2 regions of the Exiguobacterium sp. E17S genome follow, and region 2 is predicted to be linked to the other one. Evidence: a T-box and tRNA genes for the amino acid it is inferred to sense, from the RefSeq annotation. Region 2 holds a T-box; the other holds one or more tRNA genes.
What was found. The T-box of region 2 lies ahead of leuS (leucine--tRNA ligase). A T-box ahead of a tRNA ligase gene usually reads a tRNA of that ligase, here a tRNA-Leu.

Region 1 (12,698 bases), 570 kb from region 2:
TTAAAAATAAAGATAGAGATATTCAAGGAGGAATAAACATGACAACGACAATGAACCTTTCACCGGAACTTGTATTACTGGACCAACAATTCGCAGACGAGACGGCAGCCATTACGGCTGCCGGTCAACTCCTCGTCGATCATGGATATGTCGAAGCGGGTTATATCGATTCAATGCAAGAGCGTCACGCTTTATCAACGGTCTATATCGGTAATCATGTCGCAATTCCCCACGGAACAGAGTCGGCTAAATCACAAGTCAAGAAAACAGGACTATCGATTCTACAAGTACCGCAAGGCGTAACGTTCGGAACGGAACAAGCACGACTCGTCATCGGTATCGCTGGCGTCGGGGACGAACATCTCGAGTTGCTCTCGAATATCGCGGTCATTTGCTCCGATGAGGAGAACGTCGAGCGTATCGTGGCAGCGACATCAAAAGAAGAAATCATCGCCTTATTGACAGCGGAGGTGTAAGCATGAAAGCCATTCATTTTGGTGCCGGTAACATCGGACGTGGGTTCATCGGCTTACAACTCGTCAAGACGGGTTACGAAGTCTGTTTCGTCGATGTCAATACGACGGTCGTCGATGCATTAAAAGCACGTCATACCTATGAAGTCGGTTATGCCTCTGAACAAGGAGGACGTGAACGGGTCGACGGCGTGACAGCGCTCAACAGCTTGTCTGAACCGGATCAGGTCATTGCAGCGATTCGCGATGCAGATGTGATTACAACAGCTGTCGGACCGAGCTTGTTGTCGAAAGTCGCTCCTTTGATCGCGGAAGGGTTACGTCAACGTGATCAAAAGACACCTGTCTACGTCATTGCGTGTGAGAACATGATTGGTGGGTCAAAACACTTGCAAGCAGAGGTAGCGAAACATCACCCCGTAGCGGAAAACTGGTATTTCCCGAATGCAGCGGTTGACCGGATCGTACCGCTTCAACATCACGAAGACCCGTTGTACGTCGAAGTGGAAGAATTCTTTGAATGGGTGATTGAGACGACTGGACTACCGGAAGCCTATCCACGGATCGAAGGTGTCACCTATGTCGAGAACATCGAACCGTTCATCGAGCGGAAGCTGTTCACCGTCAACACGGGACATGCGATCGCTTCTTATCTCGGAGCACTATTCCATAAAGAGACGATCGCTGAAAGTCTAACGGATCCACGCATCCGTCGTGGTGTCCAGACAGCACTTTACGAAACAGGATGGCTATTACTTGAAAAGTACGGCTTTAATCCGGTCGATCATAGTGCGTATATCCAAAAGAATATGAAACGCTTTGAAAACCCGCGGATTCATGATGAAATCATACGTGTCGCTCGTTCACCGATTCGTAAACTGAGTCCAAGTGACCGACTCGTCAAACCAGCAAAGGAATTGATGGAGCGTGGCATCGAAGCAGATGGATTAGCGCGTGGGATCGCAGCAGCTCTAACCTATTTCGATCCAAATGATTCAGAATCTTCGGAATTAAATGCATATATTACGAAACATGGAATCGAAGATGCGCTAAACGCGTATTTACAATTATCGGCAACGGATCCACTTGGATCTCGAATCATCGAACATTATGAAGCGATGCAACACCAAGTCAATTCGATTGCTTAAGAATAAGTGTTCTCAACACCTTTCACGGGATGTGAAAGGTGTTTTTGTATATCGAATTAAATGCGACGTGTCGTCATCGAAATGATCAGTTTTTGAAATTCTTCTATCACAATTTGATTACAATTTGTATATTAAATTTGGAATATTCGAAAACGAATATTTAGCGATTAAAATACATTGTACGCTATATGAACGGAACATCTCTATTCCGATTTTTCAGGTAAGAGAAGGTGATCATATGTTGAATTATAAAGTGAACGTATATAGATTAAACGGAGCACGACCAAAAACTACAAAAGGAACCGGACCAAAACATTTGATTTATTCGAGTCAATTTTCTTCGCGTACGCCAGTCCATTTATTGCATCAACTCATCTTGAATCGACTATTGGTTGAACAAGAAAAAAACCTTGATTTGACGTACACGATCGAAGTAAATGCGGTACTTGATCAATTCGTGATCGACGTCCGTGTCTTTTCGACAGATACGGTCAGTGTCCAAGTTGAGCGTGACTTGATTGAAATCATTGAACGCGAAGAAGTCCGTCATATCCCGGCTCTTGAAATCGGGAAACCTGATTTTGCTGAATTCGCCCACATCGTCTTAAAGGTGAAGGAAGGTGGACCACGCCTTTCACAAGAGGATACGCAACGAATTTTCAATGAGTCTGGTGTTCGAGGACGAATCATCCTGCACAAGGAGCGCATCGATAGTCATGAGCCCTCCCATTCGATTCAGTTGTTGATTGGTGGGGCCGAGAAGTGTTTGTATAGTCTTTCGCAATATCAGCTTGATCCACTCTTCCGTAAACATGGTTTGACGATTCAATCCTTGAATCTGTTACCGTTTGATTTATTCTTGATTCGTGACAAAATTGCGATGCTGTCTTCGGCAGATGCTTCGCAACTGTGGATTGATGACATCACGACATCCAAGAACGGACGATCACATCAGATTTGTTTTAACGATGGGAATGAATGCATGACGGTCATCTGTGATCTTCATGGATCAATTCGGTCTTATAAGTGTTCGTGATGGTTTAACTCTTCTTCGAATAGGCTACATTCTTAACAGAGGTTCTAACGAAGGGGAGTCGAACAATCATGTTATCTAAACAACAGACGGAAGAATTCAAGCAACGGTTATTAAAGGAAAAAGAAAAGACGACATCAAACATCGAACAACGCGATACCGACTACGATGAAGGTGAATTGTCGAGTTACGATAATCATCCTGCCGATTCCGGCGATGAATTGTTCTTGCGGGAACGCGATCAAGCAATCACGGACATGCAAGAGGATATGCTCTCGGATGTGGACCGTGCCCTAAAAGCGATCGAGGACGGAACGTATGGCATTTGTAAGGTCTGTGGAAAAGAGATTGAGATTGAACGTCTTGATATCATTCCGGAAACGTTATTATGCATCGAGCATGCAAAAGAAGAAGCAGAACAAAACGAGAACGACCCGAATTCGCGACCAAGCGAAGAAGACGTACTGGATCCATCTGTCACAGCCCGCGGGAAAGACATCGACGGTGATACGGATGGATTCTCGAAAGTAAGTGATTTCGGTAGTTCCGATACACCGTCTGACCAAGAAGACGGAATTGACCCGACACGGTCTTGACCGGCAAAACATCTCCCGAAAATGGAGATGTTTTTTCTCGAAAAAAATCATAAATAGTTACCGGAATTTTTTGACTTTTCATATAATTTTGGTACGATGGTATCGAGGGGGCTGTTTTAGCCTATATTAAAATGTAAGCGCATACAAGCATCCGTCTCACTGCTTGACCATTTTAGTTGAGGGAGGAAATAATGCATGATTTATGACATTCCGAACAAGCAAGGGTCAAAAGTACAGTACAAGGAACGGTATGAAAATTACATCAACGGAAAGTGGACGGCACCTGTCGGGGGAGAATATTTTGATAATGTCACACCTGTCACTGGTAAAGTATTGTGCCAAGTCGCTCGTTCCGGTAAGGAAGATATCGAACTGGCTCTTGACGCAGCACACGCGGCAAAAGAAGCATGGGGGAAAACGTCTGTAACGGAACGCTCAAACATTTTAAATAAAATCGCGAATCGGATGGAAGAAAACCTTGAGATGCTCGCTTATGCAGAGACACTTGAGAACGGGAAAGCGGTCCGTGAGACACTCAACGCCGATCTACCGCTCGCAATCGATCACTTCCGTTATTTCGCCGGCGTCATCCGTGCCCAAGAAGGTTCGGTCGGCGAACTCGATCAAGATACGGTCGCGTATCACTTCCATGAGCCACTTGGCGTCGTTGGTCAAATCATTCCATGGAACTTCCCACTCCTGATGGCTGTCTGGAAACTAGCGCCAGCACTCGCGGCAGGGAACTGCGTCGTCTTAAAACCAGCAGAACAAACACCAGCGAGCATCATGGTACTCGTTGAGCTCATTGAGGATTTACTCCCACCGGGTGTTCTTAACATCGTCAACGGTTTTGGTCTTGAAGCAGGGAAACCGCTCGCGTCGAGCAAACGGATAGCCAAAATCGCCTTTACGGGTGAGACGACGACAGGACGTTTGATCATGCAGTACGCATCACAAAATTTGATTCCAGTCACACTCGAACTCGGTGGGAAATCACCGAATATCTTCTTTGAGGATATCATGCAGGCAGACGATGCTTTCTTCGATAAAGCAATCGAAGGATTACTGATGTTCGCGTTGAATCAAGGGGAAGTCTGTACGTGTCCGTCGCGTGCCTTGATTCAAGAATCGATTTACGAACCGTTCATGGAACGTGTTCTTGAGCGCGTCAAAGCCATCAAGATCGGAAATCCCCTTGATTCGGACGTCATGATGGGTGCTCAAGCTTCGAACGAGCAGATGGAGAAAATTCTTTCATATCTTGAAATCGGTAAGTCAGAAGGCGCAGAATGTCTCATCGGTGGAGAGCGCAACATGCTCGAAGGCGATCTCGCAGAAGGGTATTACATCCAACCGACGATCTTTAAGGGACACAATAAGATGCGAATCTTCCAAGAAGAAATTTTCGGACCGGTCTTGTCGGTCACGACATTCAAGACGGAAGAAGAAGCTCTCGAAATTGCGAATGATACGTTGTACGGTCTTGGAGCCGGCGTCTGGACGCGCGATATGAATCGTGCTTACCGGTTTGGTCGGGCGATCGAAGCAGGGCGCGTTTGGACGAACTGTTACCACCAATACCCAGCTCATGCGGCGTTTGGTGGTTACAAAATGTCAGGTATCGGACGTGAAAACCATAAGATGATGCTCAACCATTACCAACGGACGAAAAACCTACTCGTTAGCTACAACCCGAATAAACTCGGTTTCTTCTAAGTCGGAAAGGACGTGGATGCAAATGGTGGAACGTGTTCAGGCGACAGCAGCTTGTCTAGAGTTAATCGACCAGTTGAGAGAAAAACACGGTCCGTTGATGTTTCATCAATCTGGTGGTTGTTGCGATGGCAGTTCCCCGATGTGTTTTGCGCAGGGTGATCTATTCCTTGGAGATCAGGATAAAAAACTGGGAGAGATCGGTGGTTGTCCGTTTTATATTCATGAAGATCAATATGAGTACTGGAAACATACGCAACTCATCATTGATGTCGTGGATGGTCGAGGCGGAATGTTCTCTCTTGAAGGTGTCGAAGGGAAACGTTTTTTGACACGCTCCCGTGCGTTCACGCAAGAGGAATACGCTGAACTATCAGCATCAAGCTAATAAAGGAATCAAACACGGTTTCGTCGATGCGACTTGTTCATTCAGGTCGCTTGTACGGAATCGTGTTTTTTGTTCGTATCACAACGTTCGAACAGGATAAAAGTTGGTAATGCGGCATAAGAACGGTATAATGAACTCATATTTTGACGAGAAGATAGTTTCACACTATGACATTATAGGGGGTCACCATGAAATATCCATTTTTAGGTTGGACAGGTCAAACGATCGGAGTGACGGCGCCCTCCTCCGGATTACGTGAACAGCAACAGGAATGGGTCGAACAAGCAGTTGAACAGGTACAAGCACGGCAAATGAACGTCCGTTTAGGCGAAACGATTTGGTCGCATCAACTTGCTGAGAGTGCACCGGTCAAACAACGCGCCGAAGAATTGAATCACATGATGACGGATGAGACGATTGATGCCGTCATCCCGCCATTTGGCGGGGAACGCGCCATTGATCTTTTACCCGAGTTGACGCTAGCTACTTACCAAACAAAATGGTTGCTTGGCTATTCCGATATCAGTACGTTATTGCTCAGTCTGACGCTTCAGACGGGAATCGCGACAGCACATGGTCCGACTTTCGTTGAGCTTCGGAGTGAAGAATGGGACGAGACGACAAGTGCCTGGCGACGGGTGCTCGCGACGCCAACTGGAGGAACCGTCACACAATGGGCTTCCGATCGTTATCAATCCGAGTGGACTGATGAAGAACGTCCAACGGGTTCGTTATTTCAGCTAACGGAAGCGACGGAATGGAAAGCACTTGATGAGCGAACAGAAGTGACTGGACGGTTACTTGGTGGGTGTCTGGAGACGATTCGCCATCTGATTGGCACACCGTATGGAGATGTGCAGCGTTTCCAGCGTGAAGAGATCAACGGAGAACCGATCCTCTGGTACTTCGAGGTGTCTGAAGCGAATTCTGCAGAGGTGCACCGGACGTTACGACAAATGGCGTATGCTGGGTGGTTCGACCATGCGGCTGGCTTTTTATTCGGGCGCACGTCTGCAAGGATTACAGAAGACCTGACATGGCTAGACGTGTATCAATATCTAGCGGATGAGACGGGCTTACCAGTCTTATACGATCTTGACATCGGTCATCAGCCGCCACAGTTGACGTTAATCAATGGAGCGACGGGTACGGTTCGTATTCAAGGAAAAGATTCACGAATCGATCTGACGTTCAACTAAAAAGGAGAGCACGCAATGGCACGTCGTAAGTTTCAAGCATTAGGCGTTTATAAACGCGTCCATATCAACCCGGAGACCCGTCGGATGACGTTACCGGAACCATTTTACGATGCACTTCGTCTAGAAGATGAATTGCTGATTGCACAAGTCGGAGATGTTCTCGTCATGCGACGTCCGGGGGAGGTCGTCGAGACAGAAACGGATTTATTGAGCGAACTCGTAGAAGATGGATTCACGGGTACAGAGCTCATTCAAGAGTTTGCCTACCGGCGTCAGCAACAAGAACAACGATTACGTCAACAAGTCTTGCAGGATGAAGAGGATGACCATGCTGCTCAACTGAAGATCGAGCTATAACGGAAAGAAGGAGTGGGGCAGATGCGGCGCAGAACAAAAATTGGAATCGGAGTCATTGGATCCGGATTAGTAGCAGCGAGTTATTATTTTTATGAGATGGCAATCGCTACGAATCCAAAGCCATTCTTATCGAATAATCGAGATTTGAGTGACGAGATGGTCCGATTGATGCAACCTGGTCAGACGTGGATCAAGGAGCAACCGCTTGAGCGGATCGAGATTGAAGCGAAAGACGGCTTAACGTTACGCGGGCATTTCCTTCCGTCACCTGTTCCGTCAGATCGGATCGTCATTCTCGTGCACGGGTACGGAGGCGTCGGAACGGATTTAGCCGGATTCGCCTATCTGTACCATCAGGCCGGTTTCCATGTCATGATGCCCGATAATCGTGGTCACGGGATGAGTGACGGTCACTATATCGGATTCGGATGGCATGACCGGGAAGATTGTCTCAGTTGGTCGAACTATCTGATTGAACGGATCGGACAGGAGGCGAAACTATTCCTGCATGGCGTATCGATGGGAGGGGCGACCGTATTGATGACGAGTGGCGAACAACTCCCACCACAAATCAAAGGAATCATTTCTGATTGTGCCTATACGTCCGTCAATGCTGTCCTTGCGTACCAGATGAAGCGGATGTACCGACTACCACACTTCCCGTTCTTAGGGATGACGAGTGTATTGACGAAGCTAAAGGCAGGTTATACGTTCCGTGAAGCATCTGCGCTGAAACAGGTCAAAAAGGCACAAGTACCGATTTTGTTCATCCATGGTGGGGAGGATACATTCGTACCGACAGACATGGTGTATGAGCTATATGAAGCTTGTCCGACGGAAAAAGAGCTCGTCGTCATTCCAAATGCCGCTCACGCGATGGCCTATTTTGAGGATCCAGCATTGTATGATGATGTCGTCGAGAAGTTCGTACGTAACATCTTGCGAAATGATTGACAACTCAGTTCGTTACCCGCTATATTAATATCATAAATCAACGTCGTCGTGGCGGAACTGGTAGACGCGCTAGACTCAGAATCTAGTGGTGGCAACACCGTGGAGGTTCAAGTCCTCTCGGCGGCATAAATGATTGAAGGAGGCAATCCCAGTAAGGGATTGCCTCCTTTTTTGTTGCTGAATAGAAAACGATTTCAACGAATAAAAATTCAGAAATGTTTATCTTTTTAGAATTTTTCTGGTAAAATACGTTTTAAAGAGGGTACTCTTCAGGGAAAGTACTAAGTGAAGTAGACAATCTTTAACACATAGGAGAGGGGAAACAAACATGAAAAAAGGGAGTATCTTGTTAGCGCTCTTGATGAGCTGTGTTCTCGTGCTTGGTGCATGTAGTATCGGTTCGAAAGATGAAGAGTCGTCAGAAGGAAAGACGTACAAGGTCGGCATTGACGTCACGTATCCACCATTCGAATATAAAGACGGGGATACGTACAAAGGAATCGACATCGATCTCATGAAAGCAATCGCGAAGGATCAGAACTTCAAGATTCAATTTGAAGCTATGGACTTTAGCGGTATCATTCCGGCACTTCAAGCAAACCAATTGGACGTTGCCATTGCCGGTATGAGTATTACGCCAGAACGGAAGAAAGTCGTCACATTCTCGGATCCATACTTCAAAGCTGGTCTTATTCTAGTCGTCAAAGAAGATGAGAATGGTATTAAATCCGTCAACGATTTAAAGGGGAAAAAAGTAGCCGTCAAAAAGGGAACGACGGGTGCGAAATATGCAACGGACAACGCAGATAAGCTTGGCTTCACGGTCACACAGTTCAATGACAGCCCAGCGATGTTCCAAGAAGTGAAGAACGGTAACGCAGCAGCCTTGATCGAAGATTATCCTGTCATCTCATATGCAAACAAACAACAAAACCTTGGATTAAAACTTGTCGGAGATCGTCTCAACGGGGACAACTACGGAATCGCTGTCTTAAAAGGTGAGAACGAGGATCTGATGAAGAAAATCAACAAAGGACTTGCGAATCTGAAAGAAAACGGTGAATACGATAAAATCGTTGACACGTATCTGAAATAAGTCGCAAGGCGATAAGGGAGTGGGATAGCCAATGGAAGTGGTCAAAACCGCATTTCCATTTTTCTTGGAAGGGCTTCAAGTCACATTGTATATTTTCATCATCGCGGTCATCGTCGGCTTTCTGATTGGCTTAGTCGTCGCATTGATGCGATTATCACCATTAAAAATCTTAAACGGGATCGCGATCGTCTACATCGATGTCATTCGCGGAACGCCGTTCATCGTTCAGTTATTCTTCATCTACTTTGGACTCAATTCGCTCGAATGGTTATCGATGGACCGGATGTATGCAGGGATACTGACGGTCGCAATCAATGCCGGTGCTTATTTTGCGGAAATCATTCGAGCTGGTATCCAGTCGATTGATAAAGGACAAACAGAAGCTGCACGTTCACTCGGGATGACAGGGCGTCAAACGATGGTACAGATCATCCTACCGCAAGCATTTCGTCGGATGTTACCAACGATTACGAACCAATCGATCATCAGCTTAAAAGATACCTCGTTGTTGTCGATTATCGGCATCGCTGACTTGACGCAACAAGGTCAAGTGCAGCAGTCAACGACGTTTGAACCATTCATCGTCTGGTCCGTCGTCGGATTGATGTACTTCGTCATCATTTATCTCTTGTCCTTAGTGGCGAAGTTCTTGGAACGGAGGTTTACATTACGATGAGTATCATTGAAGTAAAGAATCTAAAGAAATCATTTGGTTCGAATGAAGTCTTAAAAGACATCAACGTCTCGATTGCCGAAAAAGAAGTCGTTTGTGTCATCGGTCCGTCGGGATCTGGGAAAAGTACGTTTCTACGCTGTTTGAATCGATTGGAAGAGATTACAGGTGGTACCGTCATCGTCGATGATTTCGACATCACGAGTCCAAAAGTCGATATCAACAAGGTCCGGGAAGAAGTCGGGATGGTCTTTCAACATTTTAATCTCTTCCCGCACAAGACCGTGCTAGAAAACGTCACGCTTGCACCGATCAAAGTACGCAAAGTGGATAAAGAACAGGCGAAACAGCGGGCACTTGAACTCCTCGATAAAGTCGGATTACGGGAAAAAGCCGATAATTATCCAGGCGAATTATCTGGGGGGCAAAAACAGCGGGTCGCGATTGCCCGCGCGCTTGCAATGAATCCGAAAATCATGTTATTCGATGAGCCGACGTCAGCGCTCGACCCGGAAATGGTCGGTGACGTGCTTGCCGTCATGAAACAACTTGCCCTTGAAGGCATGACGATGGTCGTCGTGACCCATGAGATGGGATTTGCTCGTGAGGTCGGAGATCGCGTCTTATTCATGGATGGTGGCTATATCGTCGAAGAGAACGTACCACAAGCATTGTTTGATTCTCCACAACACGAACGGACGCAATCGTTCCTTAGTAAAGTCTTATGATGGAACCGGCGTATCTAAATGCGGATACGCCGGTTTTTTGACGAATCATAAATAACTGGCTAAGCGCTCATAAGAAAAACTTATACATTTAAGCGTGAGAATTTGGGAATTCGAAATGCACACACAGGAAAAGAGTAGTAATATAGTAACGAAGGCACTTTCATGGAAGAATGACACGATCATTCCTTCTCATGACGTTCAGCGTTTTATTCATGCAATTCCTTTTGAAAGCGCTAACAGGTAGAGGGCTGGAAACACATCGAGTATCCACTGGATGTGTGGGGAGAAATATAGAAACGGGGGGAACCGTACATGGCAGGCCACGAGCAAGATCAACAAGCATTCTATGGACCAAACCTTGGCTACATCATTGAATTGTACGAGCGTTTTTTAGAAGACAAGACATCCGTTGATGAGGAGACACGTGCTTATTTCGAAGAGCATGGTGCACCCGTGACGGAACCAGTCGTACCGATGCAAGTCGAGACAGGAGATTTCGAAAAATATCTTGCGGCGAATCGTTTAGCGGAACAAATTCGTGCAAAAGGACATCTTGCGGCGGATATCTATCCGCTGAAGGACCATCCGCGAGAAACAGGATTATTCGAATTGAGTCAGTACGGATTGACAGAGGCAGATCTTCGAAAAATGCCAGTCTCACTCGTCTGTCCTGAACCACCAACTGGTGTACAGGACGCGTTTGAAGGCATCGAACATTTAAAAGCGCAGTACACGGGAGCAGCCGCAGTTGAGTTCCAGCATGTCGACGATCTCGATGAAAAGAAATGGCTCCGACAGAAAATCGAGCAAGGTGCTTTGACGGCGACGCTAGACGCTGAACAAAAGAAACAGTTGTTCAAACGCTTAGCTGAAACGGACCTCTTCGAAAAATACTTGCACAAAACATATGTTGGTCAAAAACGCTTCTCGATTGAAGGACTTGACGCGATGGTGCCATTGCTCGACACGATCGTCGGACACCTCATCTCGAATGGGTCGGAGACGATCAATATCGGAATGGCACACCGTGGACGGTTGAACGTTTTGGCGCACGTACTTGGGAAGCCATATGAAATGATCTTTGCTGAGTTCCAGCATGCACCGAACCACGACCTCGTACCATCTGAAGGATCGATCGGGATCACGTACGGTTGGACGGGCGACGTGAAGTATCACCTCGGTTTAAACCGAAAACTCGAGCAAGAGACACGTAACGTGCGGATGACGCTTGCGAACAATCCGTCGCATCTTGAGTTCGTTGACCCAGTCGTCGAAGGCTTCACACGTGCGGCACAAGATGATCGCTCACAAAAAGGTGCACCACGCCAAGAGCAAGCGGCTGCTGCTGCAATCCTGATACACGGTGATGCTGCGTTCCCAGGTCAAGGAATCGTGGCTGAAACATTGAATTTAGCGAATCTCAAAGGATATAACACAGGCGGAACGATTCACATCATCGCGAACAACACGATCGGCTTCACGACGGAGCCGACGGACTCCCGTTCGACGCGCTACTCAAGTGATCTGGCTAAGGGTTACGAGATCCCAGTCTTCCACGTCAACGCGGATGAGCCGGAAAGCTGTCTCGCAGTCGCGTTGCTCGCGAGCGAGTACCGGGCAACGTTTAAGAAGGATGTCATGATTGATTTAATCGGATATCGTCGTTTTGGTCATAACGAAATGGATGAACCGATGAATACGAACCCGGTCTTATACGATTTGATTCATAAACATGATCCAATTCGTGTCTTGTACGGGAAAACGCTTGTCGCGAACGGGGATGCGACAGCTGACGAAATTCAATCGATTGAAACGTCGATCAATGATCAAATGAAAGCGGCTCGTGAAAAAGTACCGAACGCGGAGAAAGAGTATGGTGGGGTCATGCCGGACGTCGTCTTTAAAGGCGTTCCGACGATTGAGACAGGGGTCTCGATTGAAACATTGACGGCGTACAACGAAGAATTGTTACAGTGGCCGGATGGCTTCCAAGTGTTCCATAAACTTGAGAAGGTCCTGAAGCGCCGGACGGATGCGTTCTCGACAAAGAACGGAATTGACTGGGGACATGCCGAAACATTGGCGTTTGCTTCGATTCTCTCAGATGGAACACCAATCCGCTTGAGCGGTCAAGATTCTGAACGAGGAACGTTCGCACAACGGAACATTAATCTTCATGATGTGAAAACAGGAGAAGGCTTCTCGCCACTCCATGCCTTATCAACGGCAACTGCATCATTCTCGGTCTACAACAGTCCGTTGTCTGAAGCAGGTGTACTTGGTTTTGAATACGGTTATAACGTCTTCGCTCCGGAAACGCTCGTATTATGGGAAGCGCAA
Region 2 (12,698 bases):
AATGACACCCGGTGGTTTATTCATCATCAAGTAGATGTATTTTTGATACGTGACCGATTCGCCGTACATCAGAACCTGTTGCGTCTCGACATCGACATGTTGTTTCGGATCACGTACGATCTCACCATCGACTTGAATTGCCCCTGCCTTGAGCAAAAGTTTTACTTCTTTTCGGGAGCCTGCCCCCATGTTGGATAATAGTTTATCTAGACGCATGACCTCGTCCTCGTTTCAATGAAATTTTACGTCCTAATACGACTTCTGCTAATCCACTCCAAATCGAGAGTCCAGCGAAAATCACGATTCCAACTGCCGCACCAATGATCAGGATCAACAGAGATGCCCATGTCGTCTCTGGTAAGAAGGACACCATTCCCCACTTCACGAGTGCAACACCTGCTCCCATCAATGCACTGATGATTAGAATCAAAGATGTCCGGCGCAAGACCGTACTGAATGGGAACTTCACCGTTTGTGTGATCCGGAAGAACATCAATCCCGTCGCAACGAGATAACCAATGATCGTCGCATAACCAGCACCCGTTCCATCACCCGTCAAATGAATCAACGGCGCATTCAAGAGATACTTCGCAAGTAGTCCAGCAAGTGTTGCGATGATCGTGAAGTACTGACGGTTAATCCCTTGAAGGACGGCTGCCGTAACAGAATACAAGGCAAGGAACAGCGCACTCGGCGCATAACTTAACAGATAGACCCAGGCCGCTTGATCTTTCGGGAAGAGCACATGGAACGTTTCTTCACTGAGGAGAATCATCCCGACGACTGCCGGAATCGTCACGAAGAAAACGAGTTGATAAATCTGTGAGATTTGAGCCCGTACTTTCCGCATATCGCCTTGCGTAAAGGAAGCTGTCAACAGTGGAGTTGCCGACAACGACAATCCTGTTGCGACCGACACCGGAATCAAGACGATCTTATGACTATCCGCAATCAGATAGGCAGTCGCGTTTCCGGCCGCTTCGAGCGTGTAGCCGATACTTTGTAATGCGGCATTCATCGTATTCTGGTCGATGACTTGATAAAGGGGTGTCGAAAGACCAACCATGACGATTGGAATCGCATACGTCAATAATTCCTTATACAAATCCGTTAACGGGCGATCCGGCGAACGGACGGTTTGAGTAGCACGAAGTTCTTGCAAGCCGCTGGCACGTTTGCGGAAATAATAGATAAGAACCGCAACACTACCGATTGCGCCAATGAAGGCGCTGAACGTTGCAATCGTTGCGGCAAATGCTGCACCTGAATCAAATAAGTAAATCGCGATACTGACTCCTGCAAGCAAGAAGATGATTCGGACGATTTGTTCCAAGATTTGCGAAATCGCTGTTGGTCCCATCGATTGATATCCTTGGAAGTAACCTCGGGTCATACTCATCGGTGGAATCAAGAGTAAAGCGAAACTCACGCCACGAATCGTCATCGTGACGGCATCAACGTAGGCTGCTGAATCAACGTCACCACCTGGAATCGCCCGGTGTGCTAAATACGGTGCGAGAAAGAATAAAGCGAGGAAGGAAACAATCCCGGTCAAGGACATGATTTTCAGACCAGACCGATACAACCGTTCACTCGTATCATATTCTCCTAATGCATTGTATTTGGCGACGAATTTCGAGACGGCGACAGGAATCCCCGCTGTCGCGAGTCCGATCATGATCGCATAATAGTTATAGGCATAGGTATAGAACATGATGCCTGTCGCGCCGACCATGAACTGAAACGGAAAGAGATAAATCAAACCCAGTGCGCGGGAAATCAGTGACGCACCGGACAGGAGCATCGTTCCACGAACGAATCCTGAATTGCCGGAAGAAGTAGACTGCTTATTACTGACTGTGGACATGGTAACATCCCTCACGCTTTCTAATTTTTAAACTCGACACTCTGATCGTGACTGTCTCATTATACAAGTTCTCTCGTACACAATTGCAAATCATTATACCGCTGTCTATCTTGAATTGAAAGAGACGGTTTGTTTACAGTCGCAACTTCTGCTAAAGTGAAACAAGCAGAATTCTATGAATGAGGTGACCTTATGTACGATGTAATCGTAATCGGAGGCGGACCGAGCGGCTTGATGGCGACGCTCGCCTCTTTACAGGCTGGAGCTCGAACACTCCTGCTTGATAAAGGAAATAAATTAGGTCGGAAGCTTGCGATCTCTGGCGGCGGACGTTGTAACGTCACGAACCGAAAACCACTCGACGAACTCGTCCAGTCGATTCCAGGAAACGGACGTTTCCTTTATAGTGCCTTTTCTCAATTCAATAATGAATCGATCATCGAACTCTTCGAAGGGTTTGGTGTCGCCCTCAAAGAAGAGGACAATGGACGGATGTTTCCTGTCTCGGATAAAGCAGCAGATGTCGTCCGTGTATTGATCGACCAAATCCGCGCGCATGGTGCCGAGATTCAAACAGACGCGCAGGTCGCTACGCTCGACTTCCATCCAGACGGTTCTTTTGCAGCTGTCATCTTAGAGAACGGCATGCGTCTTGAAGCAAAAAGTTGCATCGTTGCAGTCGGCGGACAATCTGTTCCACATACCGGTTCGACAGGTGACGGCTACCCGTGGGCTGAAAAAGCGGGTCATACGATCACGGAACTCTTCCCAACTGAAGTTCCAATTTTGTTAGGTGATACGTTCATTCATGAAAAAACATTACAAGGGCTGTCGCTACGTGACGTCGCCTTAACGGTCCACGGCAAAAAAGATAAAGCAATCAAAACACACACGGGCGACTTACTCTTTACCCACTTCGGTTTAAGCGGTCCGATTGCTTTACGCTGTAGCCAGTACACGATCAAGGAGCGCAAACGTTCGAAGGAGACGATCGTCCATTTATCAATCGATCTCTTCCCGGACGAATCCCTCGGTGCGTTAACCGAACGCTTCCAAGCCGCGCTTGCAGCAAATCCCAAGAAAACGGTACGCAACGCCCTCCGCGGCTTCGTGCCGGAACGTCTGCTTGAACTTCTATTTGCTCAAATCGGCTTTGGCGATGAAGTCTGCACACAAGTCAAGAAACAGGACTGGACGGACTTCTTGCAAAAATTAAAGCGATTCCCACTTAAAGCAACGGGAACGCTCGACTTTGATAAAGCTTTCGTCACGGGTGGTGGCGTCTCAATCAAAGAGATTGATCCAAAGACGATGATGTCGAAAAAAGCAGAGCGGTTATTCTTTGCCGGGGAGATTCTTGATATCCACGGCTATACAGGTGGTTACAACATCACCGCTGCATTCGTGACGGGTCATTGCGCCGGTAGTCACGCCGCAGAGATGGCACGTGATACTGTCTTTTAATATGAACAAGACCCGATTCTTCTGCTTAGCAGAGGAATCGGGTCTTGTTCTGTCAGGATTTAATCAATCGGTGTAAACGATCGGCTTGAGAATTTATCCGTTACGACTAACGCGAACAACTCATTATCTTGCACGAAAATCCCTTTCGAACCATATACTTTCGGACTAGCTGTCTCGCCCGTGATCGTTTTGTCCTTTCGATCGATCGAATAGAGATAGAGCGCTTCTGAATCGAGTGTGTAGATCCGACCTTGTCGTTCAGCAAGACCAATCGGACGGAACTCAGACTCGAACGATTTCTTCGCATCACTTCGCATCCCACTCGCCGCTTCAATCTTCTCACGTTTGATGACTGACAGATAAGGCGGTTTCTGTTTTTTCTTCAATGCACGTTTTTTCTTTTCCGAGGCGTCAGGATCAATCTTGATCTTATCCTCTTTCATCGCGAAATAAGTCACCTCGACTCGTCCCAGTGCTCGAATATGATTAATCGTATAGAATTCTTTTTTCTTCGCATCATATCCAAGACCATGGAAACTATCCCGTATCGTCGTTCCTTGTACTTTTTCACGTTTTTCTTCGCTCCAGACACCGTCTTTTCGCGTAATCGTGACCAGAATCTGATTCGACGTCAGTAACGCGACTGTCTCCCCGTCAACGAGGGTCATACCGTCAAGACCAGCGAGCAACAACTTTCCTTCTTCTAACTGGAAAGATGCGTTGATACGTTCTCCGGTTCCACTGATTTCAAAGAAACGATAATCGTCTGTGACGACGAGGTACGAACCAATGGAATCATCATATAACATGTGTTGGACATTTTTGATTAACGGCTCTTCCGGGTTCGGAATAGCTGAAGGCGTTTTCGGTGGCACCTGTTTAACGGCTGCCTGATGCTTCGATTGCGTCTCGATTTTCGCGAACGTTTCCTGAATACGTGACAACGTCTCCGGCTTCGAGAAGACGAGCAGTACGCAAAGGATCAACCCCGAAACGACAGCAAAAATCGTTGTATAGACTATATAAGATCGTTTCATTGATGGTACTCGCCTTTCTTTCTCGGTTTCTGATTCAGTGTAGCAGAAGGTCGTTGAAAAAAAAAGCAGACTTGCGACGGAAATGAAGAAACCCCCTCCATTCGCGTCAAACGAATGAAAGGGGCTATGGCTTAGTTTGCCACGATGTTGATCAATTTTTTCGGTACGACGATGACTTTACGAACTGTTTTGTCGCCAATCCATTCTTGTGTCTTTTCATCAGCAAAGGCAAGTGCTTCGATTTCTTCTTTTGTCGCATCGATGTTGATTTCGATTTTCGAGCGAACCTTTCCGTTCACTTGAATGACGAATTCCATCGTATCGCTGACGAGTTTCGATTCATCGAATGTTGGCCATGCCGCATACGTCAATGTCTCTTCAAATCCAAGTTGTTCCCAGAGTTCCTCACCAAGGTGTGGTGCGACTGGTGTTAACAATTGGATGAATCCACGAAGGAAGTGACGCGGAAGAACCGGCTGTTTATTTGCTTCGTTGACGAAGACCATGAGTTGCGAAATTCCGGTGTTGAACTGGATGTTCGCGAAGTCTTCCGTGACCTTCTTGACCGTCTGGTGGTACGTCCGCTCGAAGTCAGCATCGACTTCTGTGACGTCCTGAATGTCTGCTGTCCGTTCGAACAAGCGCCAGACACGATCGAGGAAACGACGCGCCCCGTCAAGACCGTTCTCCGACCAGGCAACTGATGCATCGAGTGGTCCCATGAACATTTCGTACAAGCGTAACGTATCCGCACCATGCGATTTGACGATTTCATCCGGATTGATGACGTTACCGCGTGATTTCGACATCTTCTCGTTGTTCTCTCCAAGAATCATCCCTTGGTTGTACAACTTCTGGAATGGTTCTTTTGTTGGTACGACGCCTGCATCATACAAGACTTTATGCCAGAAGCGCGCATACAACAAGTGGAGAACGGCGTGTTCCGCACCACCAATATAAATATCGACTGGAAGCCAGTATTTTAATTTTTCTGGATCCGCGATCGCCTCTTCATTGTGCGGATCGATGAAACGAAGATAATACCAGCAGCTTCCGCCCCATTGTGGCATCGTATTCGTCTCACGACGCCCTTTCATTCCTGTTTCAGGATCCGTATAATCCAACCAGTCTTCCGCAAGCGCAAGTGGTGATTCGCCTGTACCAGACGGTTTGATTTCCGGAATGATTGGAAGTTCAAGCGGTAACTCCTCTTGGCTGAGCGTCTTCATCGAACCATCTTCCATATGAACGACTGGAATCGGCTCGCCCCAATACCGTTGACGACTGAACAACCAGTCGCGGAGACGATACGTGATTTTCTTACGTCCGACTTGATTCGTTTCGAGTTCAGCAATCATCGTCTCGATTGCTTCTTGTTTTCCAAGACCATCAAGCATATGCGAGTTGACGTGTTCGCCCTCTCCTGTATAGGCTGCTTCATCAACGTTGCCACCCGCGACGACTTCAACGATTGGCAAGTCGAATTGTTTCGCGAATTCATGATCGCGCTCATCGTGTCCTGGGACCGCCATGATTGCACCCGTTCCGTACGAAGCAAGGACATAATCAGCGATCCAGATTGGAAGACGATCACCTGAGATTGGATTGACGGCGAAAGCACCCGTGAAGACGCCTGTTTTTTCCTTCGCTAAATCCGTCCGCTCGAGGTCCGACTTCGTTTGGACTTGCGAAATGTACGTATCGACGGCTTCCTTGTGATCTGCTGTCGTGATGTTAGCTACGAATGGATGCTCCGGCGCAAGCACGAGGTACGTCGCACCAAAGATTGTGTCCGGACGTGTCGTAAAGACCGTGACTTGTTTTTTGTGTCCATCAATCGTGAAATCGATCTCAGCACCTTCTGATTTCCCGATCCAGTTCCGTTGCATCTCTTTGACAGAATCCGGCCAATCGAGGTCATCGAGATCTTCAAGAAGACGATCCGCATATTCCGTGATTTTCAAGACCCATTGACGCATCGGGACACGCACGACTGGATGATTTCCGCGTTCAGATAATCCGTCGATGACTTCTTCATTCGCAAGAACGGTTCCAAGTGCTGGGCACCAGTTGACCGCGACTTCGTCCACGAACGCAAGTCCTTTTTCATACAACTTCGTAAAGATCCACTGTGTCCATTTGTAATACTTCGGATCCGTCGTGTTGATTTCACGATCCCAGTCATAAGAGAATCCAAGTTCTTTCAACTGACGCTTGAACGTCTCGATGTTTTTCGCTGTGAATTCACGTGGGTCATTCCCTGTATCGAGGGCGTATTGTTCTGCTGGTAACCCGAACGCATCCCATCCCATTGGGTGCAAGACGTTGTATCCTTGCATCCGTTTCATCCGTGCGAGGATATCGGTTGCTGTGTAGCCTTCCGGGTGACCGACGTGGAGTCCGGCACCTGACGGATACGGGAACATATCAAGGGCATAAAACCCTTCTTTTTCTGGATCTTCTGTCGTGACGAAGGCGTTGTCTTGATCCCAACGCGCCTGCCATTTTGGTTCGATTTCGCGATGATTGTACGGCATGTCTTTTCCTCCTCTAATCTAAAAAAACCGGTCCTCCGCCCCTAGGAATAGGGACGAAAGACCGGTTTGGCTTCCGCGGTACCACCCACGTTGTCTGTCTATGACAGACCGCTTGATTCACGGATAACGGTGTGAAAGACCGGATTCGCTACTACGACTTCACGAATCGTGCTCCCTGACGAGTTCACGGTTGTTACCGACTGGTTCGCACCTTCCACCAGCTCTCTTGACGGCACCTTTCCCCTACTACTTCAGTTCCATGCAATTGACTATCTTTTCCTAGTGTAATCTGTTTCTTCCTCAAGCGTCAACGCTTCCGTAAAATTTCCTCGATTTCTGCATGCGATCGTGCTACATGATCCGCTTGTTCTAGACGTTGCATCGGCATCCGATCATCGAGAAGCGCAATCACTTCCATGCCTGCTGCTTTTGCGCCGATCATCCCGTTTGCAGCGTCTTCAATGACGAGACAATCTTCAGGCGCGTGCCCGATTCGTGATGCTGCAAGATGAAAAATCGCAGGATCAGGCTTTGAACGCACGACTTCTTCCCCACTGACGTAATGTGTGATGGGAAGCTCATAATGACGGATGACGCGTTCGATTTTTTGAAGCGAACTTGAGGAGGCAATCCCGATATCGTAACCAAGAGACGCCGCTTGCTCGATGACTTGTTTGACTCCCTCTTTTAAACCACATTCCTCCGGTTTTGCATGAATTTGAAACAACCGATGTTCTTCTTCTAGTAACGCACTAGCTGTTTCTTTTAGCTGATGCTGGGCGACAAGCTCTTCCCACATCTCATCACCTGTTTTTCCCATGAACGTCGCATACTGAACTGGATCGAGCGGAATCGATAACGTTTTGAACATTTGCTGATGGACTTCGAAGTAGCGAATTTCACTATCTAAAATGACCCCATCCATATCAAAAATAAGACCTCGTTTTTTCAAGACACATCCCCCTTAATGATCTATCATGATTTCAGCATATCAAAAAAACGACTACACGATGTAGTCGTTTCGCCTTCTTCATTTAGTTACTGTTTAACTTGTCGCCATTTGGACACTAGTTTGTCGGTAAGCTGGAAAATAATCCGAATCAGCATCTGACCCGTATCGTACACATAACTGATCGTATATGGCTGGTTGAAGAATGGATTTTCCTTGATGATACTCAAATAAACGATACCCGGTGTAACGGCATTTACTCTCAAAGAGACTATCCCGTTCTTGATATCCACCCCCGAGATGTTGTTCGACGAGACCGCGTGCTTTCGTCTGAAGAATCGCTTCGTACTCGAGTCGCTGATTCGGGAACATCTTCGCTTCGTCCCGCTTACAACCAATCAAATGACCGTGGGCATATTCTTTTCCGAGCAATACGAAGTATCCACCAACAGGTTCTCCGTCGATTTCCGCAATCAGTAACAATGGCTCACAGAGTGGATTTGCTTCAAATAATTGTTCAAAATAACTGTCCGTAAAATAGTAATGAGCCGAAGCATTCTTCCGGTCCATCGTTTCATGATACAACGCTACAAAGACAGGTAGGTCGTCTCGTGTTCCTGTTCTAACGGTTAAAGGAGAGGCAAGCGATTTGCGAATCATACTTCTCGTCTTCTTATGAAATGTCTGCATGATGTCTTCTATTGAAGGGCGTAAATCGATACTCGTCGTATGACGGATGAAGGAGACTTTCGTCCAATCCCGCATGAAGCGTTCATTACCCGTCAATGGATTAAAGCGAATCATTTCCGAGACGATCGCTTCTCGCTTTGCCCACCTTTCAAACAATAAGCGTGCATGCTGCATTTCAGTCGCAGTCAGTTGACCGATGATTTCCGGTCCACCATAGCCATACGGCGTGATGAGATCTGAATAAGGCGTATCAAAAATCCGGCGCTTTAAAAAGGGATAGAACAGTGTTCCTGCATCACCTTCATAACGGAATAGCACCGCTTGCTCAGACGGTCTAGCGTTGAGCGTGACATATTGGTGACTGTAGAAGATATCAAGAGGCTGTTGCTGTACGTGTGTCGTCCAAGTTGCGGCATCTGTGATGAATTGACACCTTTCCATTCGTGCACCTCCAGTCAAAAAGAAGCAACGTTCATATGACCTTTCTTTTTCAAGTTCTTGATTAAAAAGTACCCGTTTCTTTGCCGAAATATTCCATATTATTAAATGTTTATTTTATGATTTTCGAACGAATGACGTAACAAAAGACAGCGGTCATAATGTCCGCTGTCTTACAGATGATGTTCATGATGTGATTTTTGGAATGGCACGAAGGAAGACGACGCCCGCTAACAGAATCAATCCAATCAATGTCAAGAAGACCGCTGACATACCAGATAAATCGTAGATCAACCCTCCAACGGTCGGACTGATCATTCGCCCCGCTGAAGCAGCAATATTGACGTACCCTTGGAATTCTCCTTCTTTTCCGATTGGCGCGAGTCTCGCTGCCATGGCAGGAACCGCTGGCCAGATGAACATTTCACCAATCGTCAGGATGATCATCGCGACGAGGAACATCTTGAATCCTCCTGCGAACGGAACGATCAGATAAGACAAGAGGAAGATTCCTGTACCGGTCATCAATTGTCGCTTTAAGTCATCTCCAAACCAACGAAGAATTGGTGTTAGTAAAGGTTGTGCGAACACGATGAGTGCTCCGTTAATCGTCCAAAGAATCGAGTATTCGGAAATCGTGACACCGAGCGATTTCGTATGTACAGCAAAGGTTCCTTGCCACTGTACATAAACGAACCAAAGTAAGGCATAACCAATCGAGACGAGCAACATCGTCCGTGCCGCACCGCGTGCAAGGGGTGTGCGTGTCGTTTCGATCTCGTCATGCACCGCATGCATCCGCGCCGGTGCCTGAATCCAGGACAAACCAACGAACAAAATGATGGCAAAGGCGATGTAGAGGACGAGATTGGCGATGAAGATGTACTGAATCGAAAAGGCAGCGATTTGACCGCTGACAGCTGTCCCGAGCGCTACACCAACGTTTTGTGCGACATAGATCGCATTAAAGGCACGACGCCCGCCTTCAGGCCAAATGACACCCGTCATCGCGTAGATCGTCGGAAAAACCATCCCACCGACGAATCCAATCAATCCAAGCATCGCGACGTATCCGAGGTACGTCTGATGAAACAGCAACAAGCCGACGGAAGACAGGACAAGTCCGATGACACTGATGACAAGCGTCTTCTTGCCACCGAGACGGTCAAACGCTTTTCCACCTAAGTAGTTTCCGACGATTGCTAAGGCCGAGTTGACGAACAACGCCATCCCTGCTTTTGTCATCGACTCTCCTAGATATTCATGAATATATAATGTATTAAACGGCCATAAAAAAGAGGATCCCGTCGTATTGATGGCCATCGCAAGGACGAGGATCCAGACCGCTTTTGGTAATTTTGGCATACCTGTGGTCCTCCTATTTCATTCTCAACCTTGCCACTTTACGCAATCCGTCCCCTAGCTGTCAAGCCACTTCGCTTTTCGTCAACGAATCAAAAAATGATATAATGCAGAAAGAATCTTGCACATACTGAACCATTACTAGAAAAACAGATCATAGGAACAGGAGTCTATGCCATGTCACTTGCCCGTGTACTACCTTATACGAAACAATTACTCGAGTCCGTTATCGAACCCGGAGACTGCGTCGTCGATATGACTGCCGGAAATGGACATGATACACAGTTTTTAGCAGAACGCGTCGGTCCAGAAGGTCGAGTCCTTGCGTTCGACGTCCAGGCACAAGCCATCGAGGAATCGACTCGACGTCTCGACGAAGCCGGAATGTTAGCACGCGTCGACCTTTATCATGAAAGCCACATCCATGTCGGTGCCCGTCTTTCGGACGAACAACGTCCTGTTCGTGCCGGTGTCTTCAATCTCGGCTACCTGCCTGGAAGCGACAAATCGATCACGACGACAGGTGAAGAGACGCTCGAAGCACTCGATGCCCTCCTCCCGGTCCTCGCTCCCGGCGGTCTTGTCGTCCTCGTCGTCTATCACGGTCACCTGGAGGGAAAACGGGAACGCGACGCTGTCCTCGATTACGTCACAGCCCTTGATCAGCAAGATTATGCCGTTCTCCAGTACCGTTTCTTGAATCAACAAAATCATCCCCCGTTTATCATCGCGATCGAGAAAAAAGTACGCGGATGATGGGACACAAAAAAGTGATGCCCCTTTTTAGAGGCATCACTTTTGTTATTTCATTCTTCAACAAGCTTAAAGAACAACATTAATTTTTCTGCAAACCGTGTGTTCAACCGTTCGAAACTAAAATGCGGAAATCCGTGTAGACGTTGTAAGTAAATCTGATCGCCACCCATTTTCCGGCATACTTCAAGCGTCAACTTGACGTCTGCGAACTGATCGTCCGGTGCATAAAAACAAGCCAAGTTCACACGCGGCAGTTTTTTTCGTTCCTCGTCATGTACGACGATCTCTTCTTCGATTTCCCGGTACTGTGCATAGGTCAGTTCACCGATGCGAACGGTATCTTCCGTACTTTGACCAAACGGCAACGTACCGAGTGGCGCATCGGGCCGGAAACGATCGAACGCACTTGCAAAGACTTGTTTGACGCCTCCGAGTTGTTTTGACGGATGCCAATCAAACAACGGTGAAATGAACGCAAGGCTTGCGACCGGTAATTCATATTCTTGCAACAGACGATTGACGACGAGTGCGCCCATGCTACAGGCAACGATATGAATCGGTAGCTTGCGTTTCCCGGCTTCACGTAATGCTTCTTTTAACAGTTGACCATGCTCTTCAAACGAGATGCGACGTGGTGCGTCGACAAGTAATACTTCATACTCTCGTTCGAGTACCCGAATCAAGGCTTCACTCGGACGGGCACGCAGTTGTAACGGATAGACTAATACGATGATTCCTGTTGGTTGTTCAACCACAAACTCACCTCTTCACTTCATACTTCCTTTTTACGATACCTTATTTCAAACGCACACGAAACCGTCCCAAGACGGATTTCATGAGGCGACATGGCGAAGACGAATGACAGATTCTACTTGCCCAAAGACTTCTTCCGTCATCTCACTGAGTTCTTCAAAACCGAATGAGGTTAAGAACTGACGTGCTTTATAGTTACGTGCCTCCACGTATACTTCGAGTGGGACGGCTCCTTGTCGTTCGAGTTCACGGATCAGCCGTCGCCCGATGCCGTTTTGCTGATATTTCGGCAAGACGTACAGACGAATGATCTCCCACGTTCCCTCAACATCAACAGCATGAATGAAACCGACGATTTCCTCATCGATGATTCCGACATAAAAATACTCTCCCCGTGCTTCTTCCGCCGTCCGGATCGCACGAACGACTTCTTCTTGCGGATACGCCTCCTGCACGAAATGCGCTTTCGAACGTTCGGAATAGATTTCTGCATACGTATCCAACCAAGATGTGACGGCAATGTCATGAATACGTCCTGCATCAGCTGGAATAGCTTCGCGTATTTCCATAATCGGAACCCCCCTTTGTATTCATACGAATCGACTCATGTACTTTTACCCTCTTCTAGAAAAAACATTCGTTTCCTGCAAAGTTCCCCGTAAACAAAAAAGTCCGAAAACCCGCGTAGGGTTCTCGGACTTTTTGATTATGCGAAACGTTTTGCTTGTTCTTCAAGAACTGCTGCTTTATCTGTTTGCTCCCATGGAAGCTCAACATCTGTACGACCGAAGTGACCGTATGCAGCTGTTTGACGATAGATCGGACGACGGAGATCAAGCATGTTG

Region 1: it has a tRNA-Leu gene. The T-box ahead of leuS (leucine--tRNA ligase) is inferred to sense a tRNA for this amino acid. The anticodon was not compared.

The regions. Positions count from the first base shown of each region.
Region 1 covers NZ_JBYLRU010000001.1:807,643-820,340, reverse strand. Annotated here, with positions in the region: gene AC3B4V_RS04360 (PTS mannitol transporter subunit IIBC) at 1-4, shown strand, start outside; gene AC3B4V_RS04355 (PTS mannitol transporter subunit IIA) at 39-476, shown strand; gene AC3B4V_RS04350 (mannitol-1-phosphate 5-dehydrogenase) at 479-1,621, shown strand; gene AC3B4V_RS04345 (hypothetical protein) at 1,860-2,657, shown strand; gene AC3B4V_RS04340 (TraR/DksA C4-type zinc finger protein) at 2,726-3,250, shown strand; gene adh (aldehyde dehydrogenase) at 3,446-4,966, shown strand; gene AC3B4V_RS04330 (DUF779 domain-containing protein) at 4,989-5,351, shown strand; gene AC3B4V_RS04325 (S66 family peptidase) at 5,540-6,550, shown strand; gene AC3B4V_RS04320 (hypothetical protein) at 6,566-6,907, shown strand; gene AC3B4V_RS04315 (alpha/beta hydrolase) at 6,929-7,861, shown strand; tRNA gene AC3B4V_RS04310 (tRNA-Leu) at 7,904-7,987, shown strand; gene AC3B4V_RS04305 (transporter substrate-binding domain-containing protein) at 8,190-8,957, shown strand; gene AC3B4V_RS04300 (amino acid ABC transporter permease) at 8,989-9,633, shown strand; gene AC3B4V_RS04295 (amino acid ABC transporter ATP-binding protein) at 9,630-10,358, shown strand; gene AC3B4V_RS04290 (2-oxoglutarate dehydrogenase E1 component) at 10,671-12,698, shown strand, end outside.
Region 2 covers NZ_JBYLRU010000001.1:1,378,258-1,390,955, forward strand. Annotated here, with positions in the region: gene AC3B4V_RS07135 (pseudouridine synthase) at 1-216, opposite strand, end outside; gene AC3B4V_RS07140 (putative polysaccharide biosynthesis protein) at 203-1,867, opposite strand; gene AC3B4V_RS07145 (BaiN/RdsA family NAD(P)/FAD-dependent oxidoreductase) at 2,060-3,331, shown strand; gene AC3B4V_RS07150 (hypothetical protein) at 3,391-4,368, opposite strand; gene leuS (leucine--tRNA ligase) at 4,500-6,905, opposite strand; T-box leader at 6,952-7,174, opposite strand; gene AC3B4V_RS07160 (HAD family hydrolase) at 7,213-7,857, opposite strand; gene AC3B4V_RS07165 (peptidoglycan bridge formation glycyltransferase FemA/FemB family protein) at 7,951-8,985, opposite strand; gene AC3B4V_RS07170 (MDR family MFS transporter) at 9,169-10,347, opposite strand; gene mnmM (tRNA 5-(aminomethyl)-2-thiouridylate-methyltransferase MnmM) at 10,501-11,100, shown strand; gene AC3B4V_RS07180 (serine aminopeptidase domain-containing protein) at 11,151-11,855, opposite strand; gene AC3B4V_RS07185 (GNAT family N-acetyltransferase) at 11,934-12,422, opposite strand; gene metK (methionine adenosyltransferase) at 12,560-12,698, opposite strand, start outside.